3 regions of the Zoogloea sp. JDB1 genome follow, and region 3 is predicted to be linked to each of the others. Evidence: predicted binding sites of a transcription regulator. Region 3 holds the regulator's gene; each other region holds the start of a gene.
The links. Region 3 encodes FNR, which switches genes on or off when oxygen is low (the NO sensors DNR and NnrR bind a similar motif). Its sites were predicted from a motif close to TTGANCTAGNTCAA; they were not measured.
Positions count from the first base shown of each region.

Region 1 (6,422 bases), 1.7 Mb from region 3:
GCGCCAGCGGCACGCGGCGCACGTCCTCGGCGACCATCAGCACCATCTGGAAGAAGGTGCCGATGAAGATGATCGCCACCTTGGAGCCTTCCTCGATGCCGACCCACAGCATGACCAGCGGGATGAAGGCTACCGCCGGCATGTAGCGGACGAAGTCGGTGAGGGGCTCCAGCAGGGCCTGCACGGCCCGGTAGCTGCCGATGAAGAGGCCCAGCGGCAGCGCGATGGCGGCGGACAAAGCCCAGCCGGCCACCACGCGCCAGGTGCTGATCGCCACGTCGGCGGCCAGGTCGTCGTCGGTGGCCCAGCTCCAGATGCGGGCCAGCACGTCGGCCGGGCCGGGCAGGAAGACCTTGTCGGTGCCGTCCAGCTGGCTCGCCACCAGCCACGCGACGAGCGGCGCGACCAGCCCGAACAGGGCCAGCAGCCAGTACTGGCGCGGGTCGATGGCGGCGCGGATCTGCCACAGGGAGCTGCCGCCCCCGCCGGCTCGCTTGCTTGCGCTCATGGCCGTCTCACTTGCCGAGGGCTTCGGCGAGCAGGCTGGCGTCGACGCCCTTGGCGGCGTCGGGCTTGCCGTCGATCAGCTTCTTGTCGAGCAGGAAGGCCGAGATGGTCGGGGCGACGGCCTGCAGGGACCTGGCGTCGGCCGGCGTCAGCGCGGCCTGGTTGGCCGCCGCGTCGAAGAAGCGCGTGCCGGGCAGGAAGACCTTGTAGTCCTCGGGCTTCATGCCGACCACCCTGGACATGATCTTCGCCGCCTCGTCCGGGTTGTCGCGGATGAACTTCTCGGTGTCGAACCAGGCCCGGATCATGCCGACCAGGTCCTTGTGCTTGGTCTTGATGGCCTTGTCCTGGGCCACCAGCAGGTCGGGGATCAGGCCCGGCATGTCCTTCGACGTGAACAACGGCTTGCCCTTGCCGCTCTTCTCGATCTGCGCGACCCACGGGTTCCACACCACGGCGGCGTCCACGCGGCCGGCCAGGAAGGCCGCCGCAGCGTCGCCGGCGGACAGGTTCACCACCTTCACGTCCTTCTGGGTGAGGCCGTTTTTGGCCAGCGCGGTGGCGAGCACGAAGTGGGAGATGCTGAACTCTTCGAGGGCGATGCGCTTGCCTTTCAGGTCGGCGAAGCCCCTGATCTTGTCGCTGACCATCAGCGCGTCGTTGCCGGCGGAATTGTCATTGACCAGCACCGCCTTCACCGGCACGCCCTTGGCCAGCGGGCCCATGGTGTCGGACCAGGTCTGGCAGTTGGCGTCGAGCTGGCCGGAGGACAGCGCGGAGATGGAGTCGGTGTAGTTGGCGAACCACACCAGCTTCACGTCGGCTTTGTATTTCTTGAAGAAGCCCTTCTGCTCGGCCACGTACCAGGCCACCCAGCCCGGCCAGTCGGACACGCCGACCTTGATCTCGGCGAAGGCCGGCGCCGGTGCGGCGAGCAGTGCGCTGCCCAGGCCGAGCACGGCGAGGGTGGTCTTGATGCGCTTGAGGAGGGATGCTCCGCGGCGGGACGGGGTGGCGGCGGCGGAGGTGGCGCGCGTGTCGCGGAGGACGGTCGGACGAACGCGGCGGGTGTCGGTCTGGTACATGAAGGGCTCCTGTCGTTGGGACAAAAAGGGCGAGAGGGCGCTTCATCCAAAGCGTTCCTCCCGGGCTTTTATCCCTCCGTGGAGCCACGACATGCCTGCTCGGCTTATCGTAGCCGGCAGCTCTCGGACCAGACATCCCCCGATATGTGCGCATATCCGAAACGGGACCGGAACCCTAGCCACCCTTCGATGAAGCGAACGCGATACAGCGCGATTCGCTCCCTCTCGCCGATCGTTTAGCAATAGCGGTGCCAGTTATCGTGACGATCCTGTGAAAGCCTTGTGGATACTGGCGTGCCAGGCTTTCGCCGGGTGGGCCGCGGGTGGCCACCGGGGCGGCGGGCACGCCATGCCGGCGGGGTGAATGCACCGCCGTGGTGCCGCCTGGAATGGGCAGGCACGCCGCGGGTGCATCGTTCGAGGGTGGGCTGCGCCCGAATGGGGCGTGGCGGATGTGCCTGCCATGTATATGCAAAAGTCGGCCCGCTGCCGCCCCGCGCCGGCTGGCCCGCTTTCTGCTAGGAGGACGGCGCGCATATCCGGAACCTCAATCGGAGTCTTCTCTCGTGATGCTTGATAAAGCCATCGCAGGGTCCCTGTGCGCCCTGTCCGTCCTCGCCAGTTCCGCCAGTCCCGTCCTTGCGGCCGATGAAGCCGCGCCGCCCTACACCCTCACCGGGCATGTCGATCTCGCCAGCCGCTACTACCTGCGCGGCGCGACGACCACCTACGGCAACGCCAAGCCCGGCCTCGGCAACCAGGGCGCGGACGCCCCCGAGTCGGACCGCTTCACGCCCCAGTGGGGCGTCGATTTCACCCACGAAAGCGGCTTCTACCTGGGCTACTGGGCGTCGGCGATCAACTACTCGTACAAGCAGCTGGGCCGTTCCTACGACCAGTACGCGGCCACCGGCAACGTGGCGGTCAGCGACTTTCAGGAGGGCAAGTCGGTGGAGAACGATCTCTACGGCGGCTACACCGGCAAGCTCGGTGACGTCTCCTACACTCTGGGTCTGACCGCCTACTACTACCTCAACGGCCGCCACGCCAACGCCACCGAGACCAAGCTCGGCCTGGCCTGGCAGGAATACGCGCTGAACGCGCAGACCCTGCTCAACGACACCGTGTGGGGCAACCGCGGCGACACCTACTGGACGCTCAACTACACTCGCCCGCTGCCGGCCGAACTTACTTTCACGGCCAGCCTCGGCTGGTACACCTACGCGCGGGAGGGCAAGTACCTGGGCACCGGTGATGTCGTCAGTGGCGCATCCTGCGCGCCGGGCACCGCCTTCGTCGTCAATGGCTGCTTCGCCGGCAAGGGCCCGGTCAGCGACGGCTTCCGCCACCTCGTCCTCGGCCTGTCCCAACCCATCGGCAGCACCGGCCTGACGTGGACGCTGCAGGGCATCATCGGCGGCGACAACCGCTTCGGGGTGAACCAGGTGAGCAAGCTGGTGGGGCTGATCAGCTACGGGTTCTGAGCGAGGCGATTTTCTCGGGTTGCGGGGCCGATGTCCCCGCATCTCGGTGCCGAACCTCGGCTCGGAAAGCCCGGATGGTGCAGGTGGAAACCCGCTAAGTTGGTGTGTTCACCAACGTTCTGGGAGATCTCGGTAAAAAATACAAAGTAGATGGTTGATGCTTTGTGCATAATCATGCCTTCGAAACGCACGGGGCAACAGGAAGCCGGAACTTCTTGGGACCCAACTGACGAAGGACAACAGAAGTGCACTTTCTCCAGCGTTGGATGACATATCTGGCATCGCTAGTGCTGTCAGCGTGTGTGGTATTGCCACACACCAGCGGTAGCAAGCATCAAGAGGTCTTTGCAAAAACTATACTGATTCCCTTGGCGGACGGAAATGCAGCCTATTTCTTGCGTCGTTGCACTCTTGATTCGTGGGGTGTTGGCTCGTGGCCCTGTGAGACCCAATCCCATAACGCTTTATTGGTCAGGCCGACAGATTGGGAGCCAAGCAGAGAAATTAGGTCGATAGTCGCACCAAAAAAGCAACCCAGTTCGATCACGCTGCCAGGCGAGTTGTATATCGGGTACGGGCAGGCGACTTTTGAACGTCCAATCAGCGGGACGTATGACACTGATGCCGAGTTCATTGGGTACTTCCCCGGCACGGGCCTCGTCTGGCTGGAGTCGAAGCTTCCATCGTCCGAACTGTCGGAGAAGACGTTTAAATATAAAGTAATTGAGATATATGAGACTCAAAAGGAGCCCTTCGCCCCCCGGCTGGTTTTACGGAGCGGTCAAAATGTTTGGGTTTTTGTAGAGAAAAATGTCACTTGCGGAGATGGAGCGTGCTTTTCCGTCAATAGCGTACTTGGTCCGTCCAGCCCGGAGTTGCCTGAATATTTGAACCGCAAATTCATGTTGTTTCATGCTGATGTCGGTGTTGATCGCTTTCTCGAGCAAGTGCTCCCTAGCCGAAAGGATGGTAAGAAGTCATCTAATGCCCGCATGCCCCCTCCTCCGGGAAGTATCTTTAATTTTGACTTGATAAAAGTCGTGCCACGAAGCCGAAGTTCTCCGTATGTCGAAGAATATAAATGCTACAGCGAAACTCACCACATAGAAAAAATTGCCTGGATGTTATTGCCGGTGCCTTTTCCAGTCGGGTTGAAAGGAACAGAAAAGAGGTATTTTCATAGTTGTCCGAAAACGGCAAGCAATCAGAATACGGCTACTGCCCTGAACAGATTGGAGTCTGTCCCATAAATAGTGGTTCCTAATCGGAATTAGAAAATACTATCCCTAATACTCCATAATTCTATTATTGCTGGACTGCGGCCATTGACCGGAAACTCTTGGAGAATTGTTCCGTGACGTATCAGCTGAAAATGTAGGTCTCAGCCCCTTTCTGTAGCGGACTATCGTCAGCTTGGCGGTGGCAATCCTCTGTGTCGACGGCATTTCCCCGCCGTCGTTGGCAAAATTGACCGGCATCAATTCCCCGATCTGTATCGGCAGTAAACCATTCCATCTGTTCCTTCTGCGGCCGGGCTGGTGGCGAAGAATGACGGCTGCCGAGCAATGGGGAAAACGATGACTGCCAATATCATGACTGCAACCGTGGCGGGGCCCGCCTTCGAGGAGGCGCCAGGTGGGCGGATTCCCGGCAACAAGGGGATCTGGGTGGGGATCTGCTGCGAGTTCATCGAATTCCTGGTGCTCTTCGTCGTCTATTTCGTCGCCCGCGCCCATTTCCCGGAGGCCTTCGAGAAAGGCGCGGAGGGTTTGTCCACCACGCTTGGCACCGTGATCACGCTGGTGATGGTCAGCAGCAGCTTCTGCATCGCCTGTTCCACGGCGCTGATCCGCGCCGGCCGGCGCCGGGCCTCAATCGCCTGGCTGGTCGGCGGGCTGGTGCTGGCGCTGGGCTATCCAGTCGCCAAGATCATCGAGATCCAGTGGAACCTGGCCCACGGCATCGACGGGCAGGCCGGCATCTTCTCGGGCGTCTATTACTACCTGACCTTCAACCACATGGTGCATGCGGTGTGGGGCATCCTCGGCATCCTGTGGGTGCTGGCGCGCCACCTGGCCGGCGGCTATTCCGCCGACGACTACAGCGGCCTGGAGGCGCTGGCCTGCTACTGGCACGCCACCGACATCATCTGGCTGGTCATCTTCTCCTTCTTCTACGTGCTGGTGTGAGCATGAACGACATACACCGTGAATCGGCGGCCCCGTTGGCGCCGCTCGTCAAGACCTGGCTCGGCCTGCTTGCGCTGACCGGGCTGTCCCTGCTGCTGGGTCATGGGTTGCACGGCCAGGTCGGGTTGCAATGGCTGGTGGCCGCCATCCTGTGGCTGAAGGGCTGGCTGGTGATCCGCCATTTCATTGAGGCCGACAGCGCCCATCCGCTGATCCGCCGCGTGCTGTACGGCTTCATCACGATCACGCCGGTGCTGCTGCTGGTGACCGCCCTGTTCGGCCGCCAGCTGGCGCGGCTGACGACGCTGTAGGCAGGCGCGGCCTGCACTGTCGCGGCGGTGGCCGCGGAGATCACATGTAGGCCGCCAATAATTGCCGGATCCCGATAGCCGCCTGCCGTTTCCGGACAGGCGGCGGCCTCGTTCCGACATATCGTCCTTCCGCCCGCCCGGCCTCCGGGTTTCAGGGCGGGCGCGTCAAGCGGACCACAACGATATGAGGAGACAAGGCATGACGGCGAATACTTTGACGGCCGTTCTGGATTCCGTTCTGGACCAGGCGGTGAACCGGGCCGGCGGGGTGCCCGGCGTGGTGGCGATGGCCACCGACCGGGATGGCAATTTCTATGAAGGCTGCGCGGGCCGGCGGGAGCTGGGCGCCGAGCCGGCGATGACGCTCGATTCGGTCTTTGCGATCTTTTCCACCACCAAGGCGCTGACCGGCACCTGCGCGATGCAGCTCATCGAGGAGGGGCGCCTGTCTCTCTCCGATCCGGTGCGCAAGTACCTGCCGGAGTTCGCCGAGCTGCAGGTGCTCGACGGCTTCGACGCGGCGGGCCAGCCGCGCACACGGCCGCCGAAGCGCGAGGTGACGATCAACGACCTGTTCCTGCACACCTCCGGCCTCGGCTACGAGTTCTTCAGCCAGGACGACCTGCAGTACCGCACGGCGAAGGAGATCCCGACCATCGTGTCCTGCGAGTTCCCGGCGATCCGCACGGTGCTGCTGCACGATCCGGGCGAGCGGTGGACCTATGGCGTCAACATCGACTGGCTCGGCCTGGTGGTGGAGGCGCTGCGCGGCCAGCGCCTCAGCGCGGTGATGAAGGAACGGATCTTCGCGCCGCTGGGCATGGCCGACATCGGCTTCACGATGTC
Region 1 is NZ_CM161496.1:1,074,651-1,081,072, forward strand. It holds gene AC1PPK_RS04745 (ABC transporter permease) at 1-508, opposite strand, end outside; gene AC1PPK_RS04750 (ABC transporter substrate-binding protein) at 516-1,592, opposite strand; guanidine-I (ykkC/yxkD leader) riboswitch at 1,648-1,782, opposite strand; gene AC1PPK_RS04755 (TorF family putative porin) at 2,162-3,076, shown strand; gene AC1PPK_RS04760 (hypothetical protein) at 3,322-4,326, shown strand; gene AC1PPK_RS04765 (cytochrome c oxidase subunit 3 family protein) at 4,654-5,265, shown strand; gene AC1PPK_RS04770 (hypothetical protein) at 5,268-5,576, shown strand; gene AC1PPK_RS04775 (serine hydrolase domain-containing protein) at 5,776-6,422, shown strand, end outside.
Region 1: AC1PPK_RS04765 (cytochrome c oxidase subunit 3 family protein) is a predicted target of FNR. The motif match lies at 4,544-4,557, and genes of this name have one in related genera.

Region 2 (6,422 bases), 180 kb from region 3:
TTGGCCAGACCGGACAGGGAACGCACGTAGTTGGCCACATCCTTGACACCGTCAGCACCAAGCGCCGGGCCGAACGGGGGCATCATGCCCTGACGGCCTTCCAGAATGGTGGTCTTGATGGTTTCCGGCTCACCGCCATACAGCCAGTCATTGTCGGTCAGGTTCGGGAAGCCCTTAGCACCCTTGGCATCAGCACCGTGACACTGGGCACAATAGGTCAGGAACATGCGATGGCCCATGGCGTTGGCTTCCTTGTCGGCAGCCACGGCATTGAGGTCCATGCCACGATACTTGGCGAAGATCGGGCCATACTTCTCGGCCGCAGCCTTCTGTTCCGCTTCCCACTGACCGGCCGAAGACCAACCCAGCTTGCCCTGATTGTTGCCGAAGCCCGGGTAGAGAGTCAGGTAGGTGATCGCGAAGATGATCGTGATCCAGAACATGTACATCCACCAACGCGGCAGCGGATTGTTGTACTCCTGCAAAGTCTCGTCCCACACGTGATCGTGCAGGCCGACCGGGCCCGAGGTCCGCTTGGTCGTGTTGGAAATCAGCACGAACACGCAGAACCCGATGCTCAGGAACACCAGCACCATCACCCAGGCGTTCCAGAAACCGCTAACGAAGTCAGCCATTTTTATTTCCTTCCTTGGTTTGCCGCCCCGAATCAGAGGGCGGCAAGTCGTCCTCGCCGAACGGCAGGAGCGCAGCCTCGTCGAATCCCTTTCGTGCACGACCGCTGTACGCCCACAGGCTGATACAGATGAAACATACAAAGCCCAAGACGGTTACGACCGTACGTGCGTCATTGATATCCACGATGTGCTCCTGCGTTCTCCGAATTGGATTACTGTTTTTCCGGAGCCGCGGGGGCCGGAGCGGCAACTGCCTCAGCCGGTGCAGGCGCAGCAGCCGCGACGGCCGGAGCAGCCGGCTTGCCGGCATTCAGCGCGGTGCCGAGACCTTGCAGGTAAGCAATCACGGCCTCCAACTCGGTCTTGCCTTCCAGCGCCTTGCGGGCACCCTGAATTTCCTCATCGGTGTAAGGAACGCCAACCTTGCGCAGCGCGTTCATCTTGGCCTCGATGTCATCGATCTTCGCCGGGCGGTCAAGCCACGGGAAGGCCGGCATGTTGGACTCGGGGACGACGTCGCGCGGGTTCAGCAGGTGGATGCGATGCCACTGATCGGAATAACGGCCACCAACGCGGTGCAGGTCGGGACCGGTACGCTTGGAGCCCCACTGGAAGGGGTGGTCGTACACATATTCACCGGCGACGGAGTAATGGCCATAACGCTCGGTTTCGGCACGGAACGGACGAATCATCTGCGAGTGGCAGTTGTAGCAGCCTTCGCGGATGTAGATGTCGCGGCCGACAAGGCGAACGGGGTCGTAGGGCTTGAGGCCTTCAACCGGCGTGGTGGTGGACTTCATGTGGAACAGCGGCACGATTTCCACGAGACCGCCGACACTGACTGTCAGCAGCGTGAAGACGATCAGCCAGCCAACCTTACGTTCGATAAAGTCGTGATTCGATTGAGCCATGATTATTCTTTCCTCCCGATCAGGCGTGAGCGCCGGCAGGTGCCAGCACCGGAGCTTCATAGGCCTTCTGACCGGCGATGGTCTTCACCATGTTGTAGAACATGATCAGCATGCCGGTCAGGAACAAGACACCGCCGAGAACGCGGATGGCCCAGAACGGGTAGCTGGCCTTCACAGCTTCAACGAAGGAATAAGTCAGGGTGCCGTCCGGGTTGGTGGCACGCCACATCAGGCCCTGCATGACACCGGAAATCCACATGGAGGCGATGTAAAGCACGATGCCGATAGTCGCGATCCAGAAGTGGGCGGTGATCAGCTTGGTGGAATACATTTCGGTCTTGCCGTACATGCGCGGGATCAGGTAGTACATGGCGCCGATGGACACCATCGCAACCCAGCCCAGTGCGCCGGAGTGCACGTGACCGACGGTCCAGTCGGTGTAGTGGGACAGGGCGTTGACCGTCTTGATCGACATCATCGGACCTTCAAAGGTAGACATACCGTAGAAGGACAGCGAGGTGATCAGGAACTTGAGGATCGGGTCGGTGCGCAGCTTATGCCAAGCGCCAGACAGGGTCATGATGCCGTTGATCATGCCGCCCCAGGACGGAGCCAGCAGAATCAGGGAGAAGACCATGCCGACGGACTGGGTCCAGTCGGGCAGCGCAGTGAAGTGCAGGTGGTGCGGGCCCGCCCACATGTAGGTGAAGATCAGTGCCCAGAAGTGCACCACCGACAGACGGTAGGAATACACAGGACGGCCAGCCTGCTTCGGCACGAAATAGTACATCATGCCCAGGAAGCCGGCGGTGAGGAAGAAGCCCACCGCGTTGTGACCATACCACCACTGGATCATCGCATCCTGAACACCGGCGTAGGCGGAGTAGGACTTGGTCAGGGTGACCGGGACTTCAGCGCTGTTGACCAGGTGCAGCAAGGCAACGGTCAGGATGAAGGCGCCATAGAACCAGTTCGCCACGTAGATATGCGTGGTCTTTCGAGTGGCGATGGTGCCGAAGAACACGACGGCGTAGGAAACCCACACGACCGTGATCAGGATGTCGATCGGCCACTCCAGTTCGGCATATTCCTTGCCGGAGGTGAAACCCAGCGGCAGCGAAATCGCTGCCAGCAGGATGACCAATTGCCAGCCCCAGAACGTAAAGGCTGCAAGGCCCGGGGCAAACAAGCGGGTGTGGCAAGTACGCTGCACACAGTAGTACGACGTTGCAAAGAGAGCACATCCACCAAACGCAAAGATCACCGCGTTGGTGTGGAGCGGGCGGAGCCGTCCAAAGTGCAGCCATTCGGCAACGTTCAATTCGGGCCACACGAGCTGTGCTGCGACGATAACGCCGACCAGCATGCCCACGATGCCCCATACCACCGTCATGATGGCGAACTGCCGCACGACTTTATAGTTGTAAGTCTGCGATTGCATGTGAGTCACCTCATCAAAAGAAAACAAAACCCCCCTGACTGCTCGACGGACGGACCGGCGGCAGGCTTCGCGGAAGGATACGCCGCGATAAGGGCGGCATTTTGACACAGATCAACTTTATTGCGCCGCAAGAAGACCTGGGCAAAGTGGCGGAGCAGGAATTCTTGGAAATAAGCCCCTACTCGTGAATCGGCTTTATGAAGAGATAAGGAAAGCCTTTAAGACCTTCACATCAATAGGGTTTTCTCTCGCGGATATTCCTGTCGGATTTACGACAATTGTAGGGATTCGCAACACAACCTCTCGCGACATATGGAAGAACCCCATTGTTTCATATGGAAAAAAACTGCAACTCAAGGTGGCACAAGATGTGCGCTTGCGTTCGCTGAACAGTAAGGCAGCGTTGCGGCAGTCCCTCCAGACTTCGGTGAGATCCGACTGACACGGCGCACTTCAAGTAAATAGCCGAGCCCTGGGCAGCCCTGCTTGCGGGAATCCGAATCCCGTAGGCACCCACCCGGCCAGGGCCCGAGCACATCAGGAGTTCCGAACCATGCAAGTCGGCGTTGCTTATTCCGAACCGTCCCAGCAGGTCTGGCTGACCATAGAAGTACCGGACGGCGCATCCGCCCGCGAAGCCATCGAAGCCTCCGGGATACTCAGGCAGTTCCCCCATATCGACCTCTCCAGCCAGAAAGTCGGCGTGTTCGGGAAGCTGGTCAAGCTGGAAGCCCCCCTGAAGGCGGGCGACCGGGTGGAGATTTACCGCGGGATCATCTGTGATCCTCAGACCGTGCCGCGTCGCCAGCTGGACGATGACGATGACGATTGAACACATTCACCGCCGCATGCCATGACAGGGCGCCGGGGCCATCGCTCCAGCATCCGTTCGCAGCACCGCCGGCCATCGGGCTATCAAGTGCCTCGGCACGCCCCCACAGGATTTGTCACCTCGCGCGCGCTCCTTCCACGCGCCCACTCCGGCTTGCTGCCTGCAGACCGGGGTTTCGAATGCGAGCCTTGTTCATATTCCCTCAAGCCACAGCCAGAAATAGAAGGAGCACGCCCATGAACGCGAACCCGAGCTGGACCGAGCGCACCAAGGCACTCGAAGCGTCCTTTGTCGAAGTCTGCACTCTTGTCCCAGTCTCAGCTGGCCCCGGAATCCTGGCCAAAGAGCTGGCCCGCCATATTCCGGAACTCCATTTCCGTCGAACCCTCTGCCGCGGCGGCTGGTATCGCCTCGGTGGCGTCCTTGCCGCAAACGGGGTACGCATCTCCGACGACCTAGAAAGCTGGGCGGAGATGACGCTCGCGGCCAGCGACGGAGATTTCGAAGCCCTGCGCGAGGAGTACGCGGGGAAGGAACTGATCGCGACCCGCCGCGTGGGACGCACGCACTACTTCGTCGCCGCCACTGGCGACAAGTCCACCGATTTCCTGCAGTTGGAGATCGAAGACCTGCAAGAGACCCAGGCCCATACACTGTTCGCACAGGTGCCCGCGCCGAGCGCCATCGATGAGCTTATCGATCCGGATCTCGGCCACCATAATGGGCAACCGGTCGGGCTCCCCTATTACACCTTCCGCCGGCTCACCCACATCGGCGATCTGCTGGCCCGACTGCGGCAGCAAACCCCCGACGCCCAGCCCATCCACCGCTTCAGCGACGACTGGAGTGAATCCAGCGCCGGCCACGCCACGGCCTTCAGCAACCAGTGGGTCATCGCGGTGCGCGAACATCTCGACCGCTTCCAGCAGAACGTCATCCGCGCCCAGCCGGTACCCGCCATCGACGGCGAGCCGCCGGTCTTCAGCGCACGGGAAGGCACCCGGGAACTGGCCCTTCACGACGCACTGGTATCCTTCGACCGGGCAGCCGGCTACCCCTTTGCCTGGTACTTCCACATGCTGACGACCAAGGCCGTGCCTCACTGGGTTGCACGCGTAGTGATGGAAGATGCCAACGCGGGCTTCGCGTACCTGCCCCGTCGCGACGAAGACGTCGTGCGCCGCTGGCTGCACTCGCCTTACGCACTGTAATAGGGCAAAGGGCTGGATACGGAATGGCATCAGCGGGAAACGCACCAGTATGGGGCAGGAGCCCTGTACAGAATCGGGCGGCACACCGGACAATGCACCGCACCAGCCCTCCACGACGCCTCCAGGCCATTGAATTTAAATAAGAAAAAAATCCGCACGAGATCGGACAGGGTGAGTACAGAAAACGAGGCCCACTCCTTGCTTAAGAGGCTCATCACCCACCATTAGTCCCAGTGCCAGGGACTACAAGTCAAATCCGCCCCTCACCGGGCGCTGTTCAGAGTCGAGGTTTCGCGATGTCAGAGGTCACCAACGGCCGCTCCCGTTCGGACGGGGATGCAAGCGGCCTGCCGCCGACAGCCGTGCGTGTAGAAGCACTCCGGGCGGCCCTCGCCAAGGCCCTCGAAAATGCGTCGAGCAATGATGACTTGGTCGGCGAGATCGCTGCCGCCCAAGCGTTTCCAAGCCGTATCTGGCTGTTCCTGGAGGCGGTCGAGCAAGCCCCGATCGCCATCTCGATCACAGACCCCCAGGCTCGCATCCTGTATGCCAATCCCGCCTTCGAAGGCGTTACCGGCTATGCCCCCAGTGAGGTATTGGGCCTCAACGAATCGATCCTGTCCTACAAGACCACCCCACGCTCCGTTTACGAAACGCTGTGGAAGTCCCTGCACGACAAGAAGACCTGGAACGGAACCCTCGTCAATCGGCGCAAGGATGGTTCCCGTTACATCGCGGAACTGACCATCACCCCCATCCTGGACTCCAAGGGGGAAACCGCCTACTGCCTCGGCATGCACCGGGACGTCACCGCGCTGCATGCCCTCAAGCAGAAGGTCCAGAACCAGAAAGCGCTGATCGAATCCGTCATCGACGTGGCACCGATCGCCATCGCACTGCTCGATGACCAGCAGCGGGTCGTACTGGACAACCACGAATACAAACAGCTGACCGATGATCTCGGCGTGACCGACCCCGCAAAGCAGGTCCTCGCGGAACTGCGCAATACGATCGGCCTGGCGTTCGAGCCGCCCAAGCTCGGCGGCCGCAACTTCGTTGACGAGGAAATCTGCGTACACCCGATCTCGGGCAAAGCCGCGCGCTGGTTCTCCTGCTCCGGCTCTTGGTTCGAACAACAGGATGCCAAGGCCGACTCCTTCTTCGATCCCCAGGCCCGCGCCTACCTGATGCTCCTCATCAAGGACATCACCGCCGCCAAGCGCCAGCGCGAGATGGAACGCATCGGCGCGATCCGCGCCACGATGGCCGAGGCTGAACTGGTACAGAGCCTGCGGGAGACCCTGTCCGGCGCCGTTTACCAACTGCGTGGCCCGCTGAACATGATCCGCGCCGCCGCCAACATGCTTGACCGCCGCGGCACACAAATCGACA
Region 2 is NZ_CM161496.1:4,861,227-4,867,648, forward strand. It holds gene ccoP (cytochrome-c oxidase, cbb3-type subunit III) at 1-635, opposite strand, end outside; gene AC1PPK_RS22030 (cbb3-type cytochrome oxidase subunit 3) at 628-819, opposite strand; gene ccoO (cytochrome-c oxidase, cbb3-type subunit II) at 848-1,546, opposite strand; gene ccoN (cytochrome-c oxidase, cbb3-type subunit I) at 1,566-2,987, opposite strand; gene AC1PPK_RS22045 (RnfH family protein) at 3,541-3,819, shown strand; gene AC1PPK_RS22050 (hypothetical protein) at 4,056-5,030, shown strand; gene nifL (nitrogen fixation negative regulator NifL) at 5,327-6,422, shown strand, end outside.
Region 2: ccoN (cytochrome-c oxidase, cbb3-type subunit I) is a predicted target of FNR. The motif match lies at 3,089-3,102, and genes of this name have one in related genera.

Region 3 (6,422 bases):
CCTGCAGCCAGCGCGGCAGCCACTCCGCGTGATGGGCCGAGGCCTCCAGACCGCCGGAAAGCATGCCAATCATCTGGACCAGGAAAGGCGCGCTGAGCAGCGCCGAGATCCAGAACAGGCGCAGCTCGGCGCGGAACTCGGCCTCCTTGCGCTGCTTGTCGGCCTCCCGGTCGCGGGCGACGATGGGCGTTGCCGTAAACCCAGCTTTTTGAATAGCCGCGATGATCGCCGCCGGCTCGGACAGCCCCGGCACATAGCGGACGCGCGCGCTTTCCGCGGCGAAATTGACGCTGCCCTCCACACCGGGCAAGCGATTGACGACTTTCTCGATACGCGCCGCGCAAGCGGCACAGCTCATGCCGGACAGACTCAGTTGCAACGTCTGCGGCGCCACATCGAAACCGGCCTTGCGGATCGCCGCCAAAATGTCCGGAGCACCGGCCCCATCGGGCCCGGCGGCCAGCCGCGCCTTGCCAGTGCCGAAATTGACCTCGGCGCTGATACCGGGCAATCGGTTGAGTACCTTTTCGAGCCGCGTCGCGCAGGCCGCGCAGCTCATTCCGGAGACCGGCAGGTCGTAACGCACACCTGGCTCGTTCCCCATGGCCGGCTCCCCTCAGCCCACCAGCAGCACGGGCAGCGTGGCCCGCTGCAGCACCCGCGTCGCCACCGAGCCGACGAACAGATCCGCCACCACGCTGCGGCCATGCCGGCCGAGGCACAGGTAATCACACTCCAGCAAAGTCGCCTGATGCAGCACCACATCTGCCGGCTGACCCACGAGGATATGCGGCGTCACCGGCAAACCGGCTGCCTTGAACCGGGCCAGCGGCGCCTTGAGCACCCCCTCGCCTTCGTCCCGGTAATAGCCATCCAGGGCTTCACGGGCCACGTGGCGGGTTGCAAACTCGATGGGAATTGGCGGATGCACGTAAAGCACATGCACCTCAGGCACGCTCTTGAGTTGGTCCGCCAGCGCGATCACCTGATCGACGACGCGCTGGGCAACTGGAGAATCATCTACGGCCAGCAGGATTTTCATGATTCGCTCCGCCTTTCAGGAAAAGACTCAGAAATGGCAGACCACGCCATTCCACAGATTGCTGCCGAGGGTCGGCGTCGTCACCAGGCCATATACGCCGAAGGCCAGCACCACCAGTCCAGACCCTGTGCGCACCGCCCGGTTCCGCACCACGTCACGCAGACGCTTGAGCAGCATGCCGGCCAGCAGCAGGTTGGGCAGCGTACCGAGACCGAAAGCCAGCATCAGGCCTGCGCCACGCTCCGCGGAGCCGGTCACCAAAGCCGTCGCCAACACACTGTACACCAGACCACAGGGTAGAAAGCCCCACAGCAGGCCCAAGGGAAAAGCCTGGCCCACGCTGCGCGCCGGCAGGAAACGCCGGGTCAGTGGCTGGATGCGCGCCCACAGCTTGTGACCAAGCCGCTCGACACCGGACAGGGCCCGCGTGAAACCGGTCAGGTAGAGCCCGAGCGCCACCAGCATCAGGTTGGCGGCCACATACAGGACCAGCTGGATAGGCAGGATGTTGTTGAACAACAGCCCTACCGTACCGATCGCCCCCATCGCTGCACCGGCCAGCGTGTAGCTGCTGATCCGCCCGACGTTGTAAGCCAGATGCAGAGGCCAGTCACTGCGCCGCTGGCCGGGCAACTGGACGGTCAGCGCACTGACGATACCACCGCACATACCGACACAGTGGGTGCCGCCGAGCAGGCCGATGAGGAAGACTGCGAAGTAGCCAGTTTCGGGCATGGAGATTCAACCTGGACAAACAAAAACGCCCCGTGGGCAACACGGGGCGCGTTCCAACACTTGGCTCGGCATTCTAGCCCGCCCACCTCGGAGCGGCCAGCCGGCCGGAAGTTCAGATCACCTTGGAGTAGCGAGTACGCTCCCGGTCGGCGCGCAGGTACTTGTCGAAGACCATCGCAATTGCCCGCACCAGCATGCGGCCGGCAGGCAGCACGGTGATCCACTGCTTGTCGATCTTCAGCAAGCCGCCCTTCTCCATCTCGCGCAAGTCGGCGAGTTCGGCGGCGAAATACTTGTTGAAGTCGATCAAGTGAGCGATCTCGATGGACTCGATGGACAGTTCGAAGTGGCACATCAGCGCCTGGATGATCGCCCGCCGCAGCAGGTCGTCCGGCGTCAGCTCGATGCCGCGCAGCACCGGCAGGCGGCCCGTGTCGATGATGTCGTAGTACTCATCGAGGGTCTTCACGTTCTGCGCGTAGGTCGGGCCGACCTTGCCGATGGCCGACACGCCGAAGGCCAGCAGATCGCACTCCGCATAGGTGGAGTAACCCTGGAAGTTGCGGTGCAGGCGTCCCTGGCGCTGGGCCGTGGTCAGCTCATCGTCCGGCTTGGCGAAGTGATCCATGCCGATGTACACATAGCCCGCCTCGGTCAGGCGGCGGATCGCCAGTTGCAGGATCTGCAGCTTGGTCTCGCCGGACGGCAGCTGCGCGTCGATGATGCGGCGCTGCGGCTTGAACAAGCTCGGCAGGTGCGCGTAGTTGTATATCGACAACCGATCCGGCGACAGCGCCAGGATCTGCTCGAGGGTACGGTTGAAGCTGATGACGTTCTGCTTGGGCAGGCCATAGATCAGGTCTACACTGACCGACTTGAAGCCATGGGCCCGCGCCGCGTCGATGACGAGCTTGGTTTCTTCCTCGCTCTGGATGCGGTTGACCGCCTTCTGCACGTCCGGATTGAAATCCTGGATGCCAACGCTCATGCGGTTGAAGCCGAGTTCGGCCAGCAACGCAACGGTGGCTTCGTCCACCTTGCGCGGGTCGACCTCAATGGAATACTCACCGTCCGGCACCAGCGTGAAGTGCTTGCGGACCATGCCCATCAGGCGGCGCAGTTCGTCGTGGGACAGGAAGGTCGGCGTGCCGCCGCCCAGGTGCAGTTGCAGCACTTCCCGCGACCCGTCGAGCTTGGCCGCCTGCATGTCCACTTCTTTTTCAAGATAATCCAGATACTTGGCGGAGCGACCGTGATCCTTGGTGATGATCTTGTTGCACGCGCAGTAGTAGCAGATCGTATTGCAGAAGGGGATGTGGAAGTATAATGAAAGCGGTTTGCCGATTCCGCCGACAGTACGTCTCCCGAGCCAATGCTCCAAGGCGTCGGAGTTGAAGGCTTCGACGAAGCGGTCAGCGGTCGGGTACGACGTATACCTCGGGCCATTCACATCAAATTTGCGAATGAGCTCGGGATCGAATATCAGGTCTTTTTGTGTCGTGTTCATGGTGCACTTCTGTTGGTTGCGCTGAACAATCGCAGAATCGATCCAAAACAGTATTGACGTGGATCAAAGGGCTCCAAACGTTGGTAAAACCATCCAGTTCAGGTGATTGCGCGTGCAGATGAAATCGGTGATTCCGGTGACGGTCGTGGACATCAAGGTCGCGTGTTCCCAGTGCAATCTGCGGGAATTGTGTCTTCCCTTCGGCCTCGACCCCAATGAGATCGACCAGCTCGACGAGCTCGTCGGCAGCCGCCGCAAGATCAAGCGGCAGCAGCACCTCTACCGCTCCGGCGACAACTTCGAGGCGATCTACGCGATTCGTGCCGGCTCGTTCAAGACCGACGTGATCCTTGAGGACGGCCGCGACCAGGTGACCGGCTTCCAGATGACCGGCGAAGTCCTGGGCCTCGACGGCATCAGCACCGAACACCATTCGTGCAACGCGATTGCGCTGGAAGACAGCGAAGTCTGCGTGATCCCCTTCAACCGGCTCGAAGAGCTGTCACGGACGGTGGAGAGCCTGCAGCACCAGTTCCACAAGATCATGAGCCGCGAGATCGTCCGCGACCATGGTGTGATGATGTTGCTCGGCTCAATGCGCGCAGAGGAGCGGCTGGCGGCCTTCCTGTTGAACATGTCCCAGCGCTTCACTGCACGGGGCTTCTCTCCGTCGGAATTCCACCTGCGCATGACCCGCGACGAGATCGGCTCCTACCTGGGCCTCAAACTCGAGACGGTATCCCGCGCCTTCTCCCGCTTCCAGGAAGAAGGCCTGGTCGCCGTCCAGCAGAAGCACATCCGCATTCTCGATACGCCGGGCCTGAAGCGCCTGCTCAACCACCACTCAGCCTGAGCACCGCCGGCGCCCGGCCTCACAGCCAGGCCAGCCAGCCGAGCGGATTCTTGCTGACCGCCACCGAGACGATCCACGACAGCGTCGCCAGCGCACCCACGTAAGCCGCGGCGCGCTGCACACGCGGTCGCGTCGCCTTCAGCGCGACACTCCCCAGCCCGATATAGACAAGCAAGCCCAGCACCTTGGCCGTCAACCAAGCGTGCACGAAGGGATATTGGGCGGCCATCCAGGCCAGGCCGAGCGCACTGGCCAGCAGGCAGGAATCGACGATATGGGGCAGCACCCGCGCCAGACGGGCCCGCAACAGCGGCGAGCCGCTCAACGACCACCAGCCCCGCAAGGCGAAGCCACAGCCGCTGAGCACCACGCAGGTGATGTGAAAATGTTTGAGAGCCAGATACATGCCGCGCCTCCATTGTTCCGCGGCAAAGCTCCGGCTGCCGGCGGGCCCCGCAAAAACGGGGCCGCAACACTTTAGCTGCGCAGCACGCCCACTTCCAGTGCGGCGAACCAGTTGATGAATCGCTGCACGTCGGCACCTTGGTAAATAGCCCCATGCTGCGGCACCAGCATATCGATCTCCAGGCGGGAGACGCGCTCGCACCAATCGCGCTTGGCCCGGTCCGAGCCCATCCAGCGCTTGTGAAAACCTTCCGCATGGCGGATGTGGCGGGAGAAGTCCTGCACATACAGCTCGTTATGATCCGCCGGCAACAGGGCTGCGCCGACATCGCCCGAGAACAGGATCTTGGCCTTCGGATCGTACAGATGGAAATTGCCCGACGAATGCAGGTAATGGGCCGGAATCGCCTGCAGCTCAAGACCATCGAGACGGATCGTCACGCCCGAATCGGGGATCGGTACGAAAGTCGAATCCTGCCCGCCGAAATGGGGCAGAAAACTCTGCCACAACCAGCTCGTATAACACTTCAGGTCGGGCTTGAACTCCAGCCACAAGGCCAGCGAGGAAATGATGTCCGGATCCTGGTGGGACGCGAAGATGCCCGCCAGGCGCGTCGGATCGCACTCCGCCGACAAGGCGGAGAACACCGACGGAAAGATCTCGATCCCACCCGGATCGCACAGCAGGGCCTCCTCCCCGTGAACGACCACATATTCATTGGTATCGATGATGTAACCAGGCTTGGTGGTATCCCGCGCGATCGCCAGCCAGCGGTGATCCTCGTCCTGGTAGATGCAATGGGCCTGCTTCATGGGTTTCCTAATCCTTTACGAGGCGTTCCTTGCCGAGAACTTCGAGGGATCGCTTGATCTGCGCGATCACCTCGGCAAAATCCGTCGAGACCTGCATCAATGCAGCACTGAAGCTGCCGCCATAGGCCGCCTCGATCTTCGCAGAACGAGCCAGCACACCACCCAGTTCGACCAATTGCTGGGTTTCCTCGACCGCCGCACGCAAGCGCAGATCGAGGGAACGCAAGCGCACCTGCTGCTCAGCAAGCCGCGTGGCACCACGCCTGCGAGCCTCCCGCGCACCCGGCACACCGTCACCGCTGAGCCTCAAGGCCTCCGCCAGAATCGCTGCAATACGCTGCTGCTGCACGACACCGGTGACACTCCCGACCGAACCGGAAGTCATTTCCCTCAGGGATGCCATGTGGCGGGTCAGATCCTGGGCGAAGCGCCGCAACTCATTGGACAGCACACCGAACCCGAGCGCAGCATTACCCGCCCGCTTGGCGAGAAAGATCGCATTGAGGGCCATCAGATTGATGCGGAAGGCCGTCGCCACGATGGCCTTGATCTCCTCATTGACCCGGACGATACGGGCAAGCTCGCCGGTCCGCGGAGCAATCCCGTGAAAATTCGGTTCTGGCGCATTCATGTGGACTCTCTGGAGCAGGCAGACTGTAGTGGCTGATTAACGGCGAAGATGCAATCGGCTTGAGCCATTCGATGCGGAAAAGACAGCACCGCCCCAACTTCACGCCGCCGGCGCCGTAAACGAGAAAACCCGCTGACGAATCAGCGGGTTTTCTTATACTTGGGGCGACATACCGGGATCGAACCGGTGACACCTGGAATCACAATCCAGTGCTCTACCAACTGAGCTAATGCCGCCACTGGCAATCGTCGATCGAAATCGCCGATTTGAAACTTCCAAAGAGCCTGCCCGACAGGAATCGAACCTGTAACCCCCGGCTTAGAAGGCCGGTGCTCTATCCAGTTGAGCTACGGGCAGTTCGCCGCGGGCACTCGGGTCAAGCTTTGGTCGGGGTGGAGAGATTCGAACTCCCGACATCTTGCTCCCAAAGCAAGCG
Region 3 is NZ_CM161496.1:5,041,731-5,048,152, forward strand. It holds gene AC1PPK_RS22865 (heavy metal translocating P-type ATPase) at 1-604, opposite strand, end outside; gene AC1PPK_RS22870 (universal stress protein) at 617-1,042, opposite strand; gene AC1PPK_RS22875 (sulfite exporter TauE/SafE family protein) at 1,070-1,777, opposite strand; gene hemN (oxygen-independent coproporphyrinogen III oxidase) at 1,890-3,284, opposite strand; gene fnr (fumarate/nitrate reduction transcriptional regulator Fnr) at 3,403-4,137, shown strand; gene AC1PPK_RS22890 (SirB2 family protein) at 4,157-4,543, opposite strand; gene AC1PPK_RS22895 (oxygen-binding di-iron domain-containing protein) at 4,615-5,355, opposite strand; gene AC1PPK_RS22900 (chemotaxis protein) at 5,363-5,986, opposite strand; tRNA gene AC1PPK_RS22905 (tRNA-His) at 6,147-6,222, opposite strand; tRNA gene AC1PPK_RS22910 (tRNA-Arg) at 6,270-6,343, opposite strand; tRNA gene AC1PPK_RS22915 (tRNA-Pro) at 6,371-6,422, opposite strand, start outside.